DNA from 2 places in the Pseudomonas sp. CFBP 8770 genome. Region 2 is predicted to be linked to the other one. Evidence: riboswitches for the same ligand, from Rfam matches in the RefSeq annotation. Region 2 holds a riboswitch; the other holds the start of a gene.

Region 1 (9,309 bases), on a different contig from region 2:
GGCCGACGTAGTGTTGCCGATGCCCATTTCACCGCCGATGAACAGCTCGGTGCCGCTGGCCTTCGCCCGCAGCACGCTGTCGCGACCGGCCTGCAGTGCCTGCGTGCCTTGCTCGAAACTCATCGCCGGCGCGTCGATGAAATTGCGCGTACCGGCAGCGATCCGCACATGCTGCACGCCAGGCAGATCGCCCAGCGGCGTGGCGGTGCCGAGGTCCACCACTTCCAGGCGCGCCTGCAGGCGCCGGGCCAATACACTGATGGCCGCACCGCCGTTGACGAAGTTGTGCACCATTTGCGCGGTGACTTCCTGCGGATAGGGCGAGACACCTTCGGCGACGATGCCGTGATCGGCAGCGAACACCGTGATCCATACCTGCTCGACCGAGGGTTTGAGGCGACCCTGCAGCGCCGCCAATTGCACCGCCGTCTGCTCGAGTGCGCCAAGCGAGCCGGCCGGCTTGGTCAACTGCTGCTGACGCTCCAGCGCCTCGCGATGAATGCGGGCATCGGCGGTACGGGCAGTGTGCAGCCACCAGGCTGAGTTCATAGCGCGGGTCCTTTCAATATCATGGGGAGGCCGGCCACGGTGAGCACCACTCGCTCGCAGCGTTCGGCCAGGGCCTGGTGCAGCAGGCCCGCCTCGTCGACGTAGCGGCGGGTCAGTTCACCCAGAGGCACGACGCCCAGGCCGGTTTCGTTGCTGACGAAGAGGATTTCTCCCGGCAGGCCGGGCAGTGTTTCGAGCAGGGCTTCACGTTCTGCCCGCAAGCGTTCGGGCTCGTCGAGCATGAGCAGATTGGTCAGCCACAGGGTCAGGCAGTCGACCAACAGGCAGCGATCGCTACGCGCTTGAGCGCGCAGCACGTCGGCCAGGGCCAGTGGCTCTTCCACCAGCCCCCAATGATCGGGACGGCGCTCGCGGTGCAAGGCCACACGCTGGTCAAGCTCGCCATCCACCGGCTGGCTGGTAGCAATGTACACGACGTGCAGCTGGCTGTCGGTGGCCAGCCGTTCGGCAAGGCGGCTCTTGCCCGAGCGGGCGCCGCCGAGGATCAGTTGCAGCATGTCAGACCCCTCCCCCGGGCAAGCCGCACAGCTCGCGCAACCGCGCGGTGTCCAGGTGCTGCTCGACCAGGTCGGCCAGGCGCTCGATGTCGGCCTCGCGCAATGCGTGGTAATCCACCGACTGCACGTCGGCCAGCCCCGCCCAGCGCAGCAGTGCCATCGAAGACGGCGACGCTTCGAACAAGCCGTGCAGATAGGTGCCCAGAATCTGCCCGTCGGCACTGATCGCGCCATCGCGGCGACCGTCGCTCAGCTGCACCGCCGGATGATCCAGCGCCGCCCCGACGGTCACCCCGGCATGGATCTCGTAGCCGCTGACGGCGGCCTGTTCGAGGGTCAACTGGCCGGTCACGTTGCGCAGCTGCTTTTCCGCCTGCAGTTCGGTGGTGAATTCCAGCAGGCCCAGGCCCGCGCTGGAACCGGCCGCGCCTTCGAGGCCCAGCGGGTCGTCGATGCGCGTGCCGAGCATCTGCAACCCGCCGCAGATGCCCAGTACCTTGCCGCCATAACGCAGGTGGCGGGAGATCGCCTGTTCCCAGCCCTGGGCACGCAGGTGAGCCAGGTCGGCCCGCACGCTCTTCGAGCCGGGCAGGATGATCAGGTCGGCCGGGGGGATGTCATCGCCCGCGCCGATGAACTGCAGATCGACCTGCGGGTGCAGGCGCAGCGGATCGAAATCGGTGTGGTTGCTGATGCGCGGCAGCACCGGGACGATCACCTTGAGCACCTTGTCGGCCTTGCCCGACTGACGCCGATCCAGGCCGTCTTCGGCCTCCAGGTGCAGGTCCATCACATACGGCAGCACACCGATCACCGGCTTGCCGGTACGGGCCTCCAGCCAATCCAGGCCGGGTTGGAGCAAGGCGATGTCACCGCGAAAGCGGTTGATGACGAAGCCCTGAACCCGCGCCTGTTCGGTGGGCGAAAGCAGTTCCAGGGTGCCGACCAAATGGGCGAATACGCCGCCGCGATTGATGTCGGCGATCAGCAGCACCGGGCAGTCGACCGCCTCGGCAAAACCCATGTTGGCGATGTCGCCGGCGCGCAGGTTGATCTCGGCCGGTGAACCGGCCCCTTCGACCACCACTACCGGGTAGCTTGCGCTCAGCCGTTGGTGCGAAGCCAGTACCGCCTGCATGGCGATGGCCTTGTAGTCGTGATACGCGACGGCGTTCATGCTGGTCACGGCGCGCCCGTGGATGATCACCTGGGCACCGGTGTCGCTGTTGGGCTTGAGCAACACCGGGTTCATATCGGTGTGCGGCTGCAGGTACGCGGCCTGGGCCTGCACGGCCTGGGCGCGACCGATCTCGCCGCCGTCGGCAGTTACCGCACTGTTGAGGGCCATGTTCTGCGGCTTGAACGGCACCACCGCCACGCCCTGACGGGTCAGCCAGCGGCACAGCGCGGTGACCAGCGTGCTTTTCCCGGCATCGGAGGTGGTGCCCTGGACCATCAATGTGCTCATGCATGCTCCTTGCGATAGTCGCTCAGGGCGGACTCGAGTCGTGCCCAGTCGCCGTCGCGGGCAGGCAAACCGAAGCGCAGGCGGCTGTCCTGCTTGAACAGCCGCACGAGGATGCCGCGATGGGCGAGGAAATCCTGCAGGTGCTCGGCCTGCTCGTACACCACCGACTGGAACAGCTCGCAGCCGCCCTGGGGCGCCAGGTCGTGGCGCCGCAAGCATTGGCCAAGGCGCTCGCTGGCCGCTGCGCAGCGAGCGATCTGCGCTTGCTGAGTGGCCTCGTCGAGCAGGCAGGCTTGCCCCAGCTGGCGTGTCGGCCCGCTCACTGCCCACGGCCCGATCAGGTCGGCCAGCAGGCGCAGCAGGCGCGGCTCGCCGAGGACGAAGCCCAGCCGTACACCTGCGAGACCGAAGAACTTGCCGAACGAGCGCAGCACGATCAACCCGGGTTGCACGCCGTAGCGAGCCAGGCCGGCACGCGGCGTGTTGTCCATGAACGCTTCATCGACCACCAGCCAGCCACCACGACTGTTCAGACGTGCATTCCAGGCCAGCAGGCATTCGGCGGACAGCAGCCGGCCAGTGGGGTTGTTCGGGTTGACGACAACCAGCACGTCGAGGCTGTCGATGAAATGCTCGACCTCGTCTTCATTGATTTCCCGTACCACGTGCCCCGCCCGTCGCCAGCCCTCGGCATGTTCGGCGTAGCAAGGCGACAGCACCCCCACCCGTCCGCTGCGGCGAAGCCGTGGCAGGGTCTGGATCGCGGCCTGGGAACCTGGTACCGGCAAGACGTGGTCGAAGTCGTAGTAGCTGCGTGCCGCATCTTCCAGGCCATCTTCGTTTTCCGGCAGCCGCGCCCAGGCGCGGGCCGCGATCTCGGGCAGGGGGAAAGCCCATGGCGCGATGCCGGTGGACAGGTCGACCCAGTTGTCTTCGGCGATCCCGTATTCGAGCACCGCCTGGCGCAAGCGCCCTCCGTGTTCAAGCATCGAGCAAGCCTCCCAGACACAGCACCAACAGCCACAGCCACACGCCGCGCTGGACCAGGTTCCAGCCGCGCTCGATGCTGTCGGCATCTGCCGGCGCACCCTCGCCCAGCACGGCCCGCTCATGCAACTCGCCGTGATAGATAGCCGGTCCGCCCAGTTGCACGCCCAATGCGCCGGCGCCTGCCGCCATCACCGGGCCGGCGTTGGGGCTGTCCCACTGCGGTGCCTGGCGACGCCAGCAGCGCAAGGCCAGGCGGGTCTTGCCCAGCACGGCATAGGTGAGCGCGACCAGACGCGCCGGGATGTAGTTGAGCACGTCGTCGATCCGCGCCGCAGCCCAACCGAAACGCTCGAAGCGCTCGTTCCGGTAGCCCCACATGGCGTCCAGGGTATTGCTCAAACGGTAGAGGACAACCCCAGGCGCGCCGGCCACGACGAACCAGAAGATCGCCGCGAACACCGCGTCACTGCCGTTTTCCAGCACCGATTCGATGCCGGCACGGGCCACTGCTTCGGCGTCCAGCTCATCGGTCTGCCGACTGACCAGATAACCGACACGCTGACGGGCGCTGGCCAGGTCATCGCTGCGCAAGGCCTGGGCCACGGGCATCACGTGCTCTCCCAGGCTGCGCATGCCCAGCGCCAGGTACAGCGCGCCAATCTCCACCAGCCAGCCGACCAGCGGCAGCCAGGACAACAATGTCGCCAACAGGGTCAGGGGCACCACGGCCAGGAACCAGGCGGTGACACCGTGGCTGCGCCAGCCACGCCCGGCGCGGTTGAAACGTGCTTCGATCCGGTTGGCCAGGCGGCCGAAGGCAACCAGCGGATGGTGCCTGCGCGGCTCGCCCAACAGGGCATCGAGCGCGACCCCGGCCGCCGTCATCAACGCAATACTCACAACGATTTTCCCCATTGGTTTTCGTACAGCATGTGTTCGAGCGGCTGAGCGGCAGCCCAGCCTTCGAGTTCCAGCATCGGCGCTTCATAGAAACGCTCGACCGGCCCCAGGCACAGCACCGCCACCGGCTTGGCTCCAGCCGGCATGCCCAGTACCTCGGCCAGGGCCAGGGGATCGAACAGCGACACCCAACCCATGCCCAAACCCTCGGCGCGCGCCGCCAGCCACAGGTTCTGGATGGCGCAGGACACCGAGGCCAGATCCATTTCCGGCAAGGTCCGGCGGCCGAACACATGGCGCTCGCGATCGTCCATCAGCGCCGCCACCAGCACCTCCGCGCAGTCCGCGATCCCTTCGACCTTGAGCTGCATGAACTGGTCCGAGCGCTCGCCCATGGCGTGCGCGGTGCGCAGTCGCTCTTCCTCGACCAGCGCCTGGATGCGACCGCGCACATCGGCATCGCTGATGCGGATGAAACGCCAGGGCTGCATCAGGCCCACGCTTGGCCCCTGATGGGCGGCTGCCAGCAGCCGCGCAAGCAGCGCCGGCGGCACGCTGCCACCGGTGAAATGACGAATGTCGCGGCGTTCGGCGATCACCCGGTAGATGGCGGCGCGCTCGCTGTCGCTGTAGGGCTGGTTCATGACGCGATCCGATGCCCGGCTGCAGGCGCGCACTCATCGGGCGCAAACAGTGCGGCCACCGCCGTCGGATTGGACGGAAAATAGAAATGCACGTAAGAGGCCGTCATCCGCCCCTGGCGGTAAACCGCCTCGGCACCACGACCGCCGTTGGGGCTCACGCCACGGGCAATCGGCTGCAGCTCGGTACTGGTCAGCGAGTGGTGATAGGTGTGCCCGCGCAGTACCCCCTCCGGCAGCTCGACTGCTTGCAATGCCAGGGCTGCCAGACGCTTCTGCATGACCGCTTCGCCGGGCAGCAGACCCAGCAGTTGCGCGCGGGCCCCTTCGACATCGGTCAGTGCGTCGAGCAGGTAGAGCATGCCGCCACATTCGGCCAGCAGGGGCTTGTCCGCGGCATGGTGGGCGCGGATGTCGTCGAGCATCGAGGCATTGGCGGCCAGCGCCAGGTGATGCAGCTCCGGATAGCCACCGGGCAGGTAAAGGCTGTCGCAGGCAGGCAGACGCGGGTCGTGCAGCGGCGAGAAGAACACCAACTCGGCGCCCATGTCGCGCAAGACATCCAGGCTGGCGTCGTAGACGAAAGCGAACGCGGCGTCACGGGCCACGCCGACGCGCACGCCATTGAGCAGGCGCGCCACTGTATGTGGCGCCGGAGCTGCAAAGGTAACTGCAGGAGGCAATGCCACCTGGCAGGTCTGTGCCAGGGCGGCCGCAGCGGCATCCAGGCGTGCGTCCAGATCGTTGAGCTCGCTGGCCTGCACCAGCCCCAGGTGGCGGCTAGGCAGTTCGATCCCGGTTTCCCGAGACAACGCGCCGTACCAGCGCAGACCCTGGGTCAGGCTGCCCTCGAGCAATTGCGCGTGACGCACCGTGCCGACCCGGTTGGCCAGGACGCCGGCGAACGGCAGGTCGGGTTGGTAACAGGCCAGGCCCAGGGCAAGAGCGCCGAAGGTCTGGGCCATGGCCGTGCCATCGATCACGGCCAGCACCGGAACGCCGAAATGACGGGCCAGATCAGCGCTGGACGGCGTGCCGTCGAACAGGCCCATGACGCCTTCGATGAGGATGATGTCGGCTTCCTGCGCCGCTTCCCATAACAGCCGCCGGCTGTCCTGCTCACCGACCATCCACATGTCCAGCTGATAGACAGGCGCGCCACTGGCGCGGGCGAGGATCATCGGATCGAGAAAGTCCGGGCCGCACTTGAACACCCGTACCCGCCGACCCTGATTGCGATGCAGGCGCGCCAGGGCGGCAGTCACGGTGGTCTTGCCCTGCCCGGAGGCCGGGGCGGCGATCAGCACCGCCGGGCACTGGCGCGGCTCGGTCATAGTTCGATGCCCTTCTGGGCACGGATGCCGGCCTGGAACGCATGCTTGACGACGCCCATTTCGGTGACCGTGTCGGCCAGTTCGATCAGCTCGGGCTTGGCCCCGCGACCGGTGACGATCACATGCTGCATGGGCGGACGGGCCTGCAGATCATGCAGCACGGTGTCCAGGTCGAGATAACCGTGCTTGAGGGCAATGTTGAGTTCGTCGAGCACCACCAGGCCAATGGCCGGATCGCTCAGCAGTTGCCTGGAGACTTCCCAGGCAGCCTCGGCCGCCGCGATGTCTCGTTGCCGATCCTGGGTTTCCCAGGTGAACCCTTCACCCATCACGTGGTAGCGCACCTGCTCGGGAAAGCGCCGGAAGAACAGTTCCTCGCCGGTGCTGTTGCGCCCCTTGATGAACTGCACCACGCCGCACTGCAGGCCGTGGCCCATGGCTCGCGCGAGCATGCCGAACGCCGAACTGCTCTTGCCTTTGCCGTTACCGCTGAGCACCAGCAGCAAGCCACATTCATTGGGAGAATTGGCGATGCGTTCGTCCATCACGGCTTTCTTGCGCAGCATGCGCGCCAGGTGACGTGCGTCGCGTTCGGTGGTTTCGTTCATGGTGGCTCTCCGCTACACCTGCACGCAGGCAGCATCGACGCGACACCGCGGCCGGTTGGCCGAACAGTGAACGTCAATGCCGCTCTCCCCGCGCGACAGTACATGGGTCAGGGCACGACCCAGGCGCAACGACACCCGAAGATGAGCGCCGGCCCTGCAGTGTGCCGTAAAAGTGGACCAGGCCGGTCTCCGGGCTCACGAGCGGGGCTGTACACACCCAGGCCTCACGCCTTCCCGAATCGCTTCAGTGGCACCGTGTGCGGCCTTGACTCGTCTACCGTTGCGGGGGCAGCGCCGGAATGGCGCGTCGAACGCTGCGCACCGGCTTCCCTGTTTCACTCGCGTCGATCGTCCGATCGCCGAGCACCTGGAACAGCCGCGCAGGTTAGAGGGTTGCGCCAAGAGCGTCAATTGATCCCCTGCACCCGATCCCTGCTGCCGCTGACCGGCAACGCGGTTGAACCTTGCCAACCGCCAGTGCCTCTACCTTCTGTGAACAAAACCTCAGAGAGCCCGACCATGCACAAGACCCGCCTCGCTACATTGATCCTGCTGGCTGCCGGCCTCGCCGCCTGTGGCGAAACATCGTCACTGCAGGTCAGCGACGGGACGGGCCCCTCGCCCAAGCTGCCCGAGCCCAACAAGACCCTGATCCCTACCGTCAACATCGCGCCGGCGGTGGGCTGGCCAGCGGGCGGCAAGCCGATGGCCGCGCCGGGCACCCAGGTGGCGGCCTTCGCCGAAGACCTCGACCATCCGCGCTGGCTTTATGTGTTGCCCAACGGTGACGTGCTGGTGGCGGAAACCAATTCGCCGGCCAAGCCCGACGACAGCAAGGGCATTCGCGGCTTCGTCATGGAGAAAGTGATGAGCCGGGCAGGCGCTGGCGTGCCAAGCGCCAACCGGATTTCGCTGCTGCGCGACAAGGACGGTGATGGGGTAGCCGAGACCCGTACCGTCTTCATCGCCAACCTCAATTCGCCGTTCGGCATGACCTTGGTCGGCAACGATTTCTATGTGGCGGACACCGACAAGCTGCTGCGCTTCAAATACACCGATGGCGCCACCTCGATCACTGGCGCCGGCGAGAAGGTCACCGACCTGCCAGGTGGCACGCTCAACCACCACTGGACCAAGAACGTCATTGCCAGCCCGGATGGCAAGAAGCTGTACGTCACCGTTGGCTCCAACAGCAACGTGGGCGAGAACGGGATGGATCAGGAACAAGGCCGCGCGGCGATCTGGGAAGTCGATGCAGCTACAGGCCAGCATCGGATTTTCGCCTCGGGCCTGCGCAACCCCAACGGCATGGCCTGGGAACCGAAGACCGGCAAGTTGTGGACGGCGGTCAACGAGCGCGACGAGATCGGCAGCGACCTGGTGCCGGACTACATCACCTCGGTCAAGGATGGCGGCTTCTACGGCTGGCCCTACAGCTACTACGGTCAGCACGTGGACGTACGGGTCGAGCCGCAGAACCCCGACCTGGTGGCCAAGGCCATCGCGCCTGACTATGCAGTCGGGCCGCACACGGCATCGCTGGGCTTGAGCTTCGCCGACGGCAGCGGGCTGCCTGCCCCCTTCACCACCGGCGCACTGATCGGCCAGCATGGATCGTGGAACCGCAAGCCGCACAGCGGCTACAAGGTAGTGTTCGTACCGTTCGTGGACGGCAAGCCGAGCGGCCAGCCCATCGACCTGCTCAGTGGCTTCCTCAATGGCGACGAGAAAGCCATGGGTCGCCCGGTTGCGGTATTGCCCGACCACAAAGGCGGTGTGCTGGTTGCAGACGATGTGGGCAACAAGATCTGGCGAGTCACTGCCGCCAAGTGATCTGGCCTGAACAGGGCGAGGAAACTCGCCCTGTTGCAGTCACGGATTGCGCGCCAACTGGCCAGGTTGCAGCACCCGCTTGGCGTTGAGATAGGCTTTCTGCCAATAGGGCTTGTTCAGGTAATCGAGCTTGACCGTGCCGCCGCTCGACGGGGCATGGACGAAGCGCCCCTCCCCTACATAGATCCCGGCATGGCTGACCTGCGAGCCACCGCTGGTGGCAAAGAACACCAGGTCCCCGGACTGCAGGTGCGACTGGTCGACATCAGGAGAGCGCATGACGATCATCTCCCGCGTCGAGCGCGGTAGCGCAATGCCGGCCGCATCGCGATAAACGAAGCTGATCAGGCCGCTGCAGTCGAACCCCGAGTCGGGCGTATTGCCACCCCAGCGGTACGGCGTGCCCACCAATCCCAAGGCCCTGAACAGCACGTCATCGGCAGCGCCGACCATGTCGTTGTTGGGGTT
Region 2 (9,309 bases):
AACACAGGTACTGGCGAGCATTCGGCATGTTCTGGACCAACCCTAGCGTGCGCTCAGCGCATGTGGTGTTTGTGCAACAGGCGATACAGCGTCGGGCGTGACACGCCAAGCACCCTGGCCGCCGTGCTCAGGTTGCCACCATGGCGCAGCAGCACGTCGCCCAGCGCCTGCCGCTCGGCGCGGTGCTTGTAATCCTGCAGCGTCCCCAGCGGCGCGGCGACCAGGGTCTCGGTGCCCAGCCCCAGGTCTACGGCTTCGATCTGGTTACCGTGGGCCAGTGCCTGGGCCTGGCGAACCCGGTTGGACAACTCGCGGACATTGCCCGGCCAGTCATGCTCGCCCATGGTGATCAGCGCCTCCTGGCTGAACGGGCGATGGCGCCGGCCGTTCTCGCGGCTGTAGCGTTGCGCGAAATGATTGGCCAGCATGGCCAGATCGCCATAGCGTTCGCGCAATGGCACCGCAACGATCTCCAGCACGTTGAGCCGGTAGTAGAGGTCTTCGCGCAACTGACCTTTACGCATGGCGCCTGCCAGGTCGCTGTCACTGGTGGCCACCACGCGCACGTCCACCTCGCCCGACCCCTTGCGTTGCAGAAACCGCAGCAGTTGCTCCTGGATGTCCAGTGGCAAGCCTTGCACCTGCTCGAGCAGCAAGGTGCCCCGGTGGGCAGCTTGCAGCACGCTGCCGGACAACGGGTGCACGTTGGTCTCGCCACAGCCAGGCGCGAACAGCGGCGTCTGCCCTGGGCGGTGGGCGCGGGCCTGGCAGTCGAACACGATGAAGGGCTGCTGGCGGCGCGCCGACTGCTGGTGCAGTGCGCGGGCAATCAACTGCTTGCCGGTACCCGCTTCACCGCGGATCAACACCGGGGAATCGGTGGTCGAAAACTTATTGATGAGCTTGTACAAGTCGCGCATGGGCTGACTATCGCCCAACAGTCCGCAAGGCTCGCAGGGGTAGGCATTCGAATTCACAGGCATGGCCTTTCCTTGCTGGGACGTGATCGGGAAAATACATCAAAAACAGCGGGTTGCAAGTTGTGTTAAAAAGGCAACGGAAATTTGACGTTTAACCTGTCCGGGCTCGTCAGCGATCATCGTCACGCCACATTGACGCGTCAGCGATCCGTCTCGCAGGGCACGCACGGCAGCGGTGTACAATCGTTGCCTTTTTGGCATTCGCAGGGATGAGCATGAACGCATTCGATTGGCACCGTGTGCTGCTGGGTGATGTCGACACGGGGTTTCTGGGCGAGGTGGTGGCCCGTACGCTCATGGCCTACGTGGTGGTCTTCCTGTTTCTGAAGATCGCCGGACGGCGCGGTGTGCGTCAGCTGTCGCTGTTCGAGCTGGTGGTCATCCTGACCCTGGGCTCGGCGGCTGGTGATGTGACCTTCTACGAGGATGTCCCTATATTGCCGGTGTTGGTGGTGTTCATGGCGATGATCATCTTCTATCGCCTGACCACCTTTTTGACCGAACGCAGCGGCCGCTTCGGCGAGTGGCTGGAGGGCAAGCCGTTTCTGATCATTCGCGACGGTGTGTTCGAGCTCAAAGCGCTGCAGAGCGGCAACATCACCCATGCCGAGTTCCTGATGGAACTGCGCCTGCGCGGCGTCGAACATCTGGGTCAAGTGCGGCTGGGCATCCTCGAGGTCAACGGTGACGTGAGCCTGTACTTCCATGAACGCGAAGACGTAAAACCGGGGCTGTCGATCCTGCCGCCCGAGCATCGCGTGTCACTGACCACGGCCGATCGCGAAGACCTGTATGCCTGCGAGTACTGTGGCCACCTGGAAAACCTGGGTCACCAGCAGGCGCTGCCTTGCCCACGCTGCGACAACCCGGTGTGGAGCAAGGCGCTCTGCAATCCACGGGCGGCCTGAGGCTACAGGCGCGGCAAGTCGTCCAGGTGCTGGTACTCGGCGTTCAGCGCCGAGGCCAGGGCGCGGGCGCGACGCAGCCGTATCGGTCCCTTCTCCATGTCCACCAGCAACGCCGGACAGGCCAGAGGCACGACGCCTTCAAGCGATTTCAGGCGTCCGTCGGTGAACACCAGGCAGCGTTGTGCTTCCTGGGGGTGCTGGCGTACGCGCTGCACCAGCCATTCACGAGCCTGGTCCAGTGCGGCCAGCAGTGGCGTGCCGCCGCCTGCGCCCAGTTCGGCAAGCCAGGGCTGCAAGGCCGCCGAAGCCTTCAAACCGTGGCATTGCCAGGCCGGCCCGCTGCCGCGGGCGGTCAGCAGCGCCAGCCGGGCGCGTTGCCGGTAGGCGTCGTCGAAGAGCTGTGCCAATACGCCTTTGGCCTCGGCCAGGGCACCGTGCCGGCGCGTCGAAGCCGATGCATCCACCACCACCAGCCATAGCTGCTGGGCAGCACTGCGGCGCTGTTGCCAGCGCAGGTCGTCACGTTGACGCGGCCGGCCCTGCAGCAGGGTAGCCGGCCAGTCGACCATGCCGGCCGCCGACGTGCGCGCCGCGCCTTGTCGCCCTTGTTCGAGGTTGCCCTTGCCGGGCCGAGCATCCGCCGGGCGCGGACGGATGCTCAGGGCTTTTTTGGCCAGCTCGGCACCGCGCGCCGTTCGCCCACCGGAACGGTCTGCGCAGGCATGTCGCCCCACTGGCCCTGCCCCGGCTCGGAGGGTTGTGCGGCGCTGGCAGCGGGCGGCGGTGGCGGTGGTGTCGCGCCGGATTCTGGCGGCCGGCTCGCCTGGCGGCGATGGCGCAGGGCAAACTCGGCAACCGCGTCGACGTCCTCGTCGAGGATTGCGTCGCCGCCGCGCCAGGCCGCATGGGCGCGCGCCGCGCGCAGCCAGACCAGGTCGGCGCGCAGGCCGTCCACGCCTTCGGCGAAACAGCGTGTGGTGATCGATTCCAGCGCCTGGTCGCCCAGCGGAATCGACTCGAGACGCTCGCGTGCCTGCTGGCAACGCACCCGCAGCGCCGCCTGCGCAGTAGCCCACTGCGCGCAGAACGCCTGGGGATCACTGTCGAATGCCAGGCGGCGGCGAATGATCTGGCTGCGTTCGGCCGGCGCGGGCTGGCCATCCAGGGCAATGTTCAAGCCGAAGCGGTCGAGCAGTTGCGGGCGCAACTCGCCTTCCTCGGGGTTCATGGTACCAATGAGCACGAAGCGCGCCGGATGGGCGTGGGAAATGCCGTCGCGCTCGATGCGGTTGACGCCGCTGGCAGCGACGTCGAGCAGCAGGTCGACCAGGTGATCGGCGAGCAGGTTCACCTCATCCACGTACAACACTCCGCCGTCGGCCTTGGCCAGCACACCGGGCGAGAAGCGTGCCCGCCCCTCGCCCAGCGCCGCTTCCAGATCCAGCGTGCCGACCAGGCGGTCCTCGCTGGCACCCAGCGGCAAGGTCACCAATTGGCCGCCGGCGAGCAGATCGGCAAGCCCGCGCGCCAGGGTGCTCTTTGCCATCCCCCGTGGGCCTTCGATCAACACGCCACCGATGCGCGGGTCGATGGCGGCCAGACACAACGCCAGTTTCAGCGAATCGGCGGCGACCACGGCGGCCAGGGGAAAGTGCGGGGTGTCGGTCATTGCAGGGATCTCTTCAGCCATCTTCTTCGGTATCCAGCAGCAGGTCTTCCACGGCTTGTCGGTAGTCGCCCGGTTCAGCCCACAGGCCCCGTTGCTGAGCCTCGAGCAGGCGTTCGGCCATGTCGCGCAGCGCCGCCGGATTGTGCTCCTGCAGAAAGCTGCGGGTGGAGGGGTCCAGCAGGTAGGCGTCGGTGAGCAACGCGTACTGGTGATCGTCGATCAGGTGCGTGGTCGCATCGAAGGCAAACAGGTTATCGACCGTCGCGGCGAGTTCGAAGGCGCCCTTGTAGCCGTGCCGCTTGACCCCTTCGATCCACTTCGGATTGGCCGCGCGAGCGCGCACCACGCGGTTGAGCTCTTCTTTCAAGGTGCGCACGCGCGGCACGTCCGGCTGGCTGTGGTCGCCGTGGTAACTGGCGGTTTTCTGTCCACTCAAGGTTTCCGCAGCGGCCAGCATGCCGCCCTGGAACTGGTAGTAATCGTTGGAATCGAGCAGGTCGTGCTCGCGGTTGTCCTGGTTCTGCAACACGGCCTGGACCTGGCCCAGGCGCCGGGCGAAGGGCGCGCGTGCGGCGGTACCCTCGTCGTCCGCACCATAGGCATAGGCGCCCCAGTTCAGGTAGGCCTCCGCCAAGTCTTCGCGAGTCTGCCACAGGCGGCCGTCTATGGCCCCCTGCACGCCGGCGCCATAGGCACCGGGCTTGGCGCCGAAGATGCGCCAGCCAGCTTCGCGGGCGGCCTGCTCGGCAGGTACGCCCTCGGCCAGCAGCTGCGCCTGTTCGGCGCGGACCTTGGCCGCCAGCGGGTTGAGATCATCGGGCTCGTCGAGCGCCGCCACGGCCTGCACGGCGGCATCGAACAGGCGCAACAGGTTGGCGAAGGCATCACGGAAGAATCCGGACACCCGCAGGGTCACGTCCACCCGCGGGCGATCGAGCAAGCTCAACGGCAGAATCTCGAAATCGTCCACCCGCTGGCTGCCGGTGGCCCACACCGGGCGCACGCCCATCAGCCCCATTGCCTGAGCGATGTCGTCGCCGCCGGTGCGCATGGTCGCCGTACCCCACACCGACAGGCCCAACTGGCGCAGGTGATCGCCATGGTCCTGCAGGTGTCGCTCGAGAATCAGGTTGGCGGAGGCGAAGCCGATGCGCCAGGCGGTGGTGGTGGGCAGGTTGCGCACGTCCACGGAAAAAAAGTTGCGGCCGGTGGGCAACACGTCGAGGCGCCCGCGGCTGGGCGCCCCGCTTGGCCCGGCGGGTACGAAGCGGCCCGCCAAAGCGGCGAGCAGCCCATGCATTTCGGCCGGTCCGCAGGCGTCCAGTCGGGGCGCCACGGTGTCGCGCAGATGGCCCAGAATGAGTTGCACGTCATCGAAGCCTTCACCCAGCTGCAACGGGCCTTGCAGCGCTTGCTCGATCAGTTGGGCGGCATACAGCTCGAGGCGTTCGCGGCTGTCGCCGGCACTGCGCCAGGGCTCGTCGCTGATCGCAGCCAGGGCCGCCGGCCGTGGCCCGTTCCACGGTGCGCCGAGGTCGCAGTCGAGCGGGTCGAAGCCCAGCTCGAAAGCCTTGGCCAATGCCCGCAGTACACTGGCCTGAGGGCCACGGCCGTCGCCCCGAGGAATGCGCAGCAGTGCCAGCAGCGTATCGGCACGCAGGCGCCCCTGGGGCGACTCGCCGAACACGTGCAGCCCGTCGCGTATCTGCGACTCCTTCAAGTCGCACAGGTAGGTGTCCAGGCGCGGCAGCCACACCGTCGGCTCGGCACCCTCGGCCATCTGCAGTTCGTGGTCGATGCGGGTCTCGCGCACCAGCGCCAGAATGTCCTTTTCCAAGGCCTGGGCACGACGCGGATCGAGCATCTGCGCGTCGTAGTACTCGTCGGCGAGCAACTCCAGGTCGCGCAGCGGCCCGTAGGTTTCGGCGCGGGTCAGCGGCGGCATCAGGTGGTCGATGATCACCGCCTGGGTGCGGCGCTTGGCCTGGGCGCCCTCGCCCGGATCGTTGACAATGAACGGGTAGATATTCGGCATCGGCCCCAGTACCGCATCGGGCCAGCACTGCTCGGACAGCCCGACGCCCTTGCCCGGCAGCCACTCCAGGTTGCCGTGCTTGCCCACGTGGATCAACGCATCGGCGCCGTAGGTGTGGCGCAGCCAGAAATAGAACGCCAGGTAACCATGGGGCGGTACCAGATCCGGGTCGTGGTAGACCGCGCTGACGTCCACCTGATAACCCCGCGCCGGCTGGATGCCGACGAAGGTCAGGCCCATGCGCAGACCGGCGATCATCATGCGGCCGTTGCGGCACATGGGGTCGGCACCTGGCTCGCCCCAACGTTCGCGCACGGCGGCCTGATTGGCCGGGGGCAGCAAGGCAAAAGCGGCGAGGTAATCGTCCATGGCCATGCTCTGGGCACAGGGGCGCAGGTCCAGTTGCTCCAGATCGTTGGTCACGCCGCCGAGCAGGAGATGAATCAGCGCCGTGCCGCTGGCGGGTAGATCGGCCACCGGATACCCCTGCTGCTGCATCGCGCGCAGGATGTTCAGCGCCGCAGCCGGAGTGTCGAGGCCGACGCCGTTGCCGATCCGGCCGTCGCGGGTCGGATAGTTCGCCAGCACCAGGGCGACACGCTTGTCGGCATTGGGCAGGCGCGCCAGAGCGGCCCATTTGCGCGCCAGTTCGGCGACGAAATCCATGCGCTCGACATGCGCCGTGTAGCACACCACGTCGCTCTGGCTGCGCTCGTTGTGCCAGGCCAGGTCCTTGAAGCTGATGGCTCGGCTGATGATGCGCCCGTCCAGTTCCGGCAGGGCAATGTGCATGGCCAGGTCACGAGCACCCAGGCCCTGTTCGCTGGCCTGCCAGAGCGCCTGGTTGTCCTGCGCGCAGATGGCCTGGATGACCGGGATGTCACGGCGAAACGGGCGCAGATGCGGGGCTTCGGGGCTGGACTGGGCAAAGCCGGTGGTGTTCAGAATGATCGCGGCGCCCGCCTCGTCCATCCAGTCCTGCACCTGCGCCAGGCATTCGGCTTCCTTGAGGCTGGCCACGGCGATCGGCAACGGGTTGAGCCCGGCGGCCTGCAGCCTGGTACAGAACGTATCGACGAAGCCGGTGTTGGCCGCCTGCAGGTGCGAGCGATAGAACAGCAACGGCACCACTGGCCATTGCGCTTGCCACTGCGCCTGCCAGTCGGCCAGCTCGGCGGTCGGCCGCGCCGGATGGTAGATGACCGTGCGCGGCAGGGCCTGAGGTGCTTCGCACGGTTCGGTGCGTCCGAACCAGGTATTGCCGAGGTAGCCGAACAGGTTGCGTGCGTTTTCCATACCGCCCTGGCGCAGGTACTGCCACAGGCGGTCGGCTTGCTCGGCAGGCACCGTACAGAGCTCGGCCAGTTCGGGATCGGGGCGATCGCAGCCTGGCACCAGGATGACCTGCACGCCCCGCTCGGCCAGTTGCATCAACTGCTCGACGCCGTAGCGCCAGTAGCCGATGCCGCCGTGCAGGGAAATCAGGATGACCTTGGCGTGGCGCAGCACCTGGTCCACGTAGAGGTCCACCGAAGAGTGGTTCTGCACCTGCATGGGGTTGGCCAGGCGCAGGCTCGGGTAGTCGGCCGGCAGATGCCCGCAGGCTTCGGCGAGCAATGCCAGATGCGAATCGCCGCTGCAGAGGATGACCAGTTCGGCGGGCGTCTGCCCGAGGTCGGCGATGCTGTCGTCCGGTACGAAACCGCCGGGCTGGGTCCTCAGCAGGTGCATCGGTCAGGCTTCCAGCGCGGCGCGCAGTTGCGCTTGCAGCGACGCTGCATCCAGTTCCTGACCGATCAGCACCAAGCGCGTGCTGCGCGCTTCGTCTGCGCCCCAGGCGCGATCGAAGTGCTTGTCGAAGCGCGTGCCGACGCCCTGGATCAGCAGGCGCATCGGCTTGCCCGGAATGGCCGCAAAGCCTTTGACACGCAGGATGCCGTGCTGGACCACTGCGGCGTTGAGCGCCTGCAGCAGCTTGGCTTCTTCGGCCTGCGGCAGCTCGATGGAGATCGAATCGAAGGCATCGTGATCGTGATCGTCGTGGTCGTCGCCCTCGTGGTGGTCGTGATGGGTCTTGCGGCCGTCGATGTGCTGCTCGGACTCGGCGCCCAGGCCCAGCAACACCGCCAGCGGCAAACGGCCACTGCTGGCCTCGACCACCTTGACCGCCGCCGGCAGCTCTTCGGCGACCTCGGCGCGCACCGCGGCCAAGGCGTCTGCATCGATCAGGTCGGCCTTGTTCAGAATGACCAGGTCGGCGCTGGCCAACTGGTCGGCGAACAGCTCGTGCAGTGGCGATTCATGGTCCAGGTTGGGGTCGAGCTTGCGCTGGGCGTCAACTTGATCAGGGAACGCCGCGAAAGTACCGGCCGCCACGGCCGGGCTGTCGACCACGGTGATGACCGCATCGACCGTGCAGGCGCTGCGGATTTCCGGCCATTGGAAGGCCTGGACCAGCGGTTTGGGCAAGGCCAGGCCGCTGGTTTCGATGAGGATGTGATCGAGGTCGGCGCGCCGTGCCACCAGCTCGCGCATGACCGGGAAGAACTCTTCCTGCACGGTGCAGCACAGGCAGCCATTGGCCAGCTCGTAGACGCGGCCATTGGCTTCTTCTTCGGTACAGCCGATGGTGCACTGCTTGAGGATCTCGCCGTCGATGCCCAGTTCGCCGAATTCATTGACGATCACGGCGATGCGCCGGCCCTGCGCATTGTCGAGCATGTGACGCAGCAAGGTGGTCTTGCCCGAGCCCAGAAAGCCGGTGACGATGGTGACGGGTAGTTTGGACAGCGTTTTCATCGGGTCGCCCTGATTGCGCGGCAGGGCACGAGACGAGCGCCGCAACGGCAGGCGCCAGCATTCGCCACCGGATCACCCCGCCCGGTTGAATAGGAAATAACGGCCGAGGCAGGTCTCCTGGCTCGTGATGCCGGCCATGCTGGCCCAGGGCTGCGGCACCTTCCCGCGAGTATCCGCAGTGGCCTTGGCGCAGCCTTCATCACTTACAGTTGCGGGGGCAGCCGCGGCTTGGACCGCGTTCCCGTCTTAGCTCTGCAGGGCAGAGAACCTCGAACGCGCAAGGCTACCACAGGGCACGGGACGTGTCAGTGACACGGGCTCAGAGCTGGTAGCGCACATGGGGACGGCCGCCGGCCAGGCTGACTTCGGCGTGGACCCCATAGACTTCGGCAATCATGCGCTCGGTGAGGACCACTGCCGGCGCGCCGCTGGCCACCAGGCGGCCGTCCTTCAATACTACCAACACGTCGCAGAACATCGCCGCCAGGTTCAGGTCGTGAATCGCCATCACGCAGGTCAACGGCAGGTCCTGAATCAGTTGCAGCAGTTCCAGCTGGTGCTGGATGTCGAGGTGGTTGGTGGGCTCGTCGAGCAGCAGCTCGCTTGGCTGCTGGGCCAGGGCACGAGCGATCTGCACCCGTTGCCGCTCGCCGCCGGACAAGGTGTGCCAGCGCCGCTGCGCATGGCCGCTCAGGTTGACCTGGGCCAGGGCCTGGGCAATCGCCAGGTCGTCTTCGCGCAGCCACGGCGCGAACGGTGAACGATGCGGCGTGCGTCCCAGGCGCACCACCTCCTGCACGCGAATGTCCACCTCGGTGCTGGCGTGTTGCTCGACCATCGCCACCTGCCGTGCAACCGCTCGCCGTGCCAGATCCATCATGGGCTGATCGTCGAGGGTGACCTGCCCCTGGCTGGGAC

The links. A riboswitch is a leader RNA that binds a small molecule or an ion and turns the genes downstream of it on or off. The one in region 2 is predicted to bind cobalamin.
Region 1: another riboswitch for cobalamin. It lies ahead of cobO (cob(I)yrinic acid a,c-diamide adenosyltransferase); the one in region 2 lies ahead of cobW (cobalamin biosynthesis protein CobW).

What each region holds. Positions count from the first base shown of each region.
Region 1 covers NZ_JACYUL010000001.1:462,386-471,694, reverse strand. The annotation lists gene cobT (nicotinate-nucleotide--dimethylbenzimidazole phosphoribosyltransferase) at 1-549, opposite strand, end outside; gene cobU (bifunctional adenosylcobinamide kinase/adenosylcobinamide-phosphate guanylyltransferase) at 546-1,067, opposite strand; gene IFT98_RS02075 (cobyric acid synthase) at 1,069-2,535, opposite strand; gene cobD (threonine-phosphate decarboxylase CobD) at 2,532-3,524, opposite strand; gene cbiB (adenosylcobinamide-phosphate synthase CbiB) at 3,517-4,425, opposite strand; gene bluB (5,6-dimethylbenzimidazole synthase) at 4,422-5,069, opposite strand; gene IFT98_RS02055 (cobyrinate a,c-diamide synthase) at 5,066-6,400, opposite strand; gene cobO (cob(I)yrinic acid a,c-diamide adenosyltransferase) at 6,397-7,008, opposite strand; cobalamin riboswitch at 7,172-7,394, opposite strand; gene IFT98_RS02045 (PQQ-dependent sugar dehydrogenase) at 7,528-8,841, shown strand; gene IFT98_RS02040 (C40 family peptidase) at 8,881-9,309, opposite strand, start outside.
Region 2 covers NZ_JACYUL010000011.1:68,043-77,351, forward strand. The annotation lists gene IFT98_RS20285 (AAA family ATPase) at 1-46, shown strand, start outside; gene IFT98_RS20290 (sigma 54-interacting transcriptional regulator) at 54-983, opposite strand; gene IFT98_RS20295 (DUF421 domain-containing protein) at 1,196-1,888, shown strand; gene IFT98_RS20300 (VWA domain-containing protein) at 1,891-2,622, opposite strand; gene IFT98_RS20305 (ATP-binding protein) at 2,547-3,557, opposite strand; gene cobN (cobaltochelatase subunit CobN) at 3,571-7,323, opposite strand; gene cobW (cobalamin biosynthesis protein CobW) at 7,327-8,391, opposite strand; cobalamin riboswitch at 8,482-8,678, opposite strand; gene IFT98_RS20320 (ABC transporter ATP-binding protein) at 8,711-9,309, opposite strand, start outside.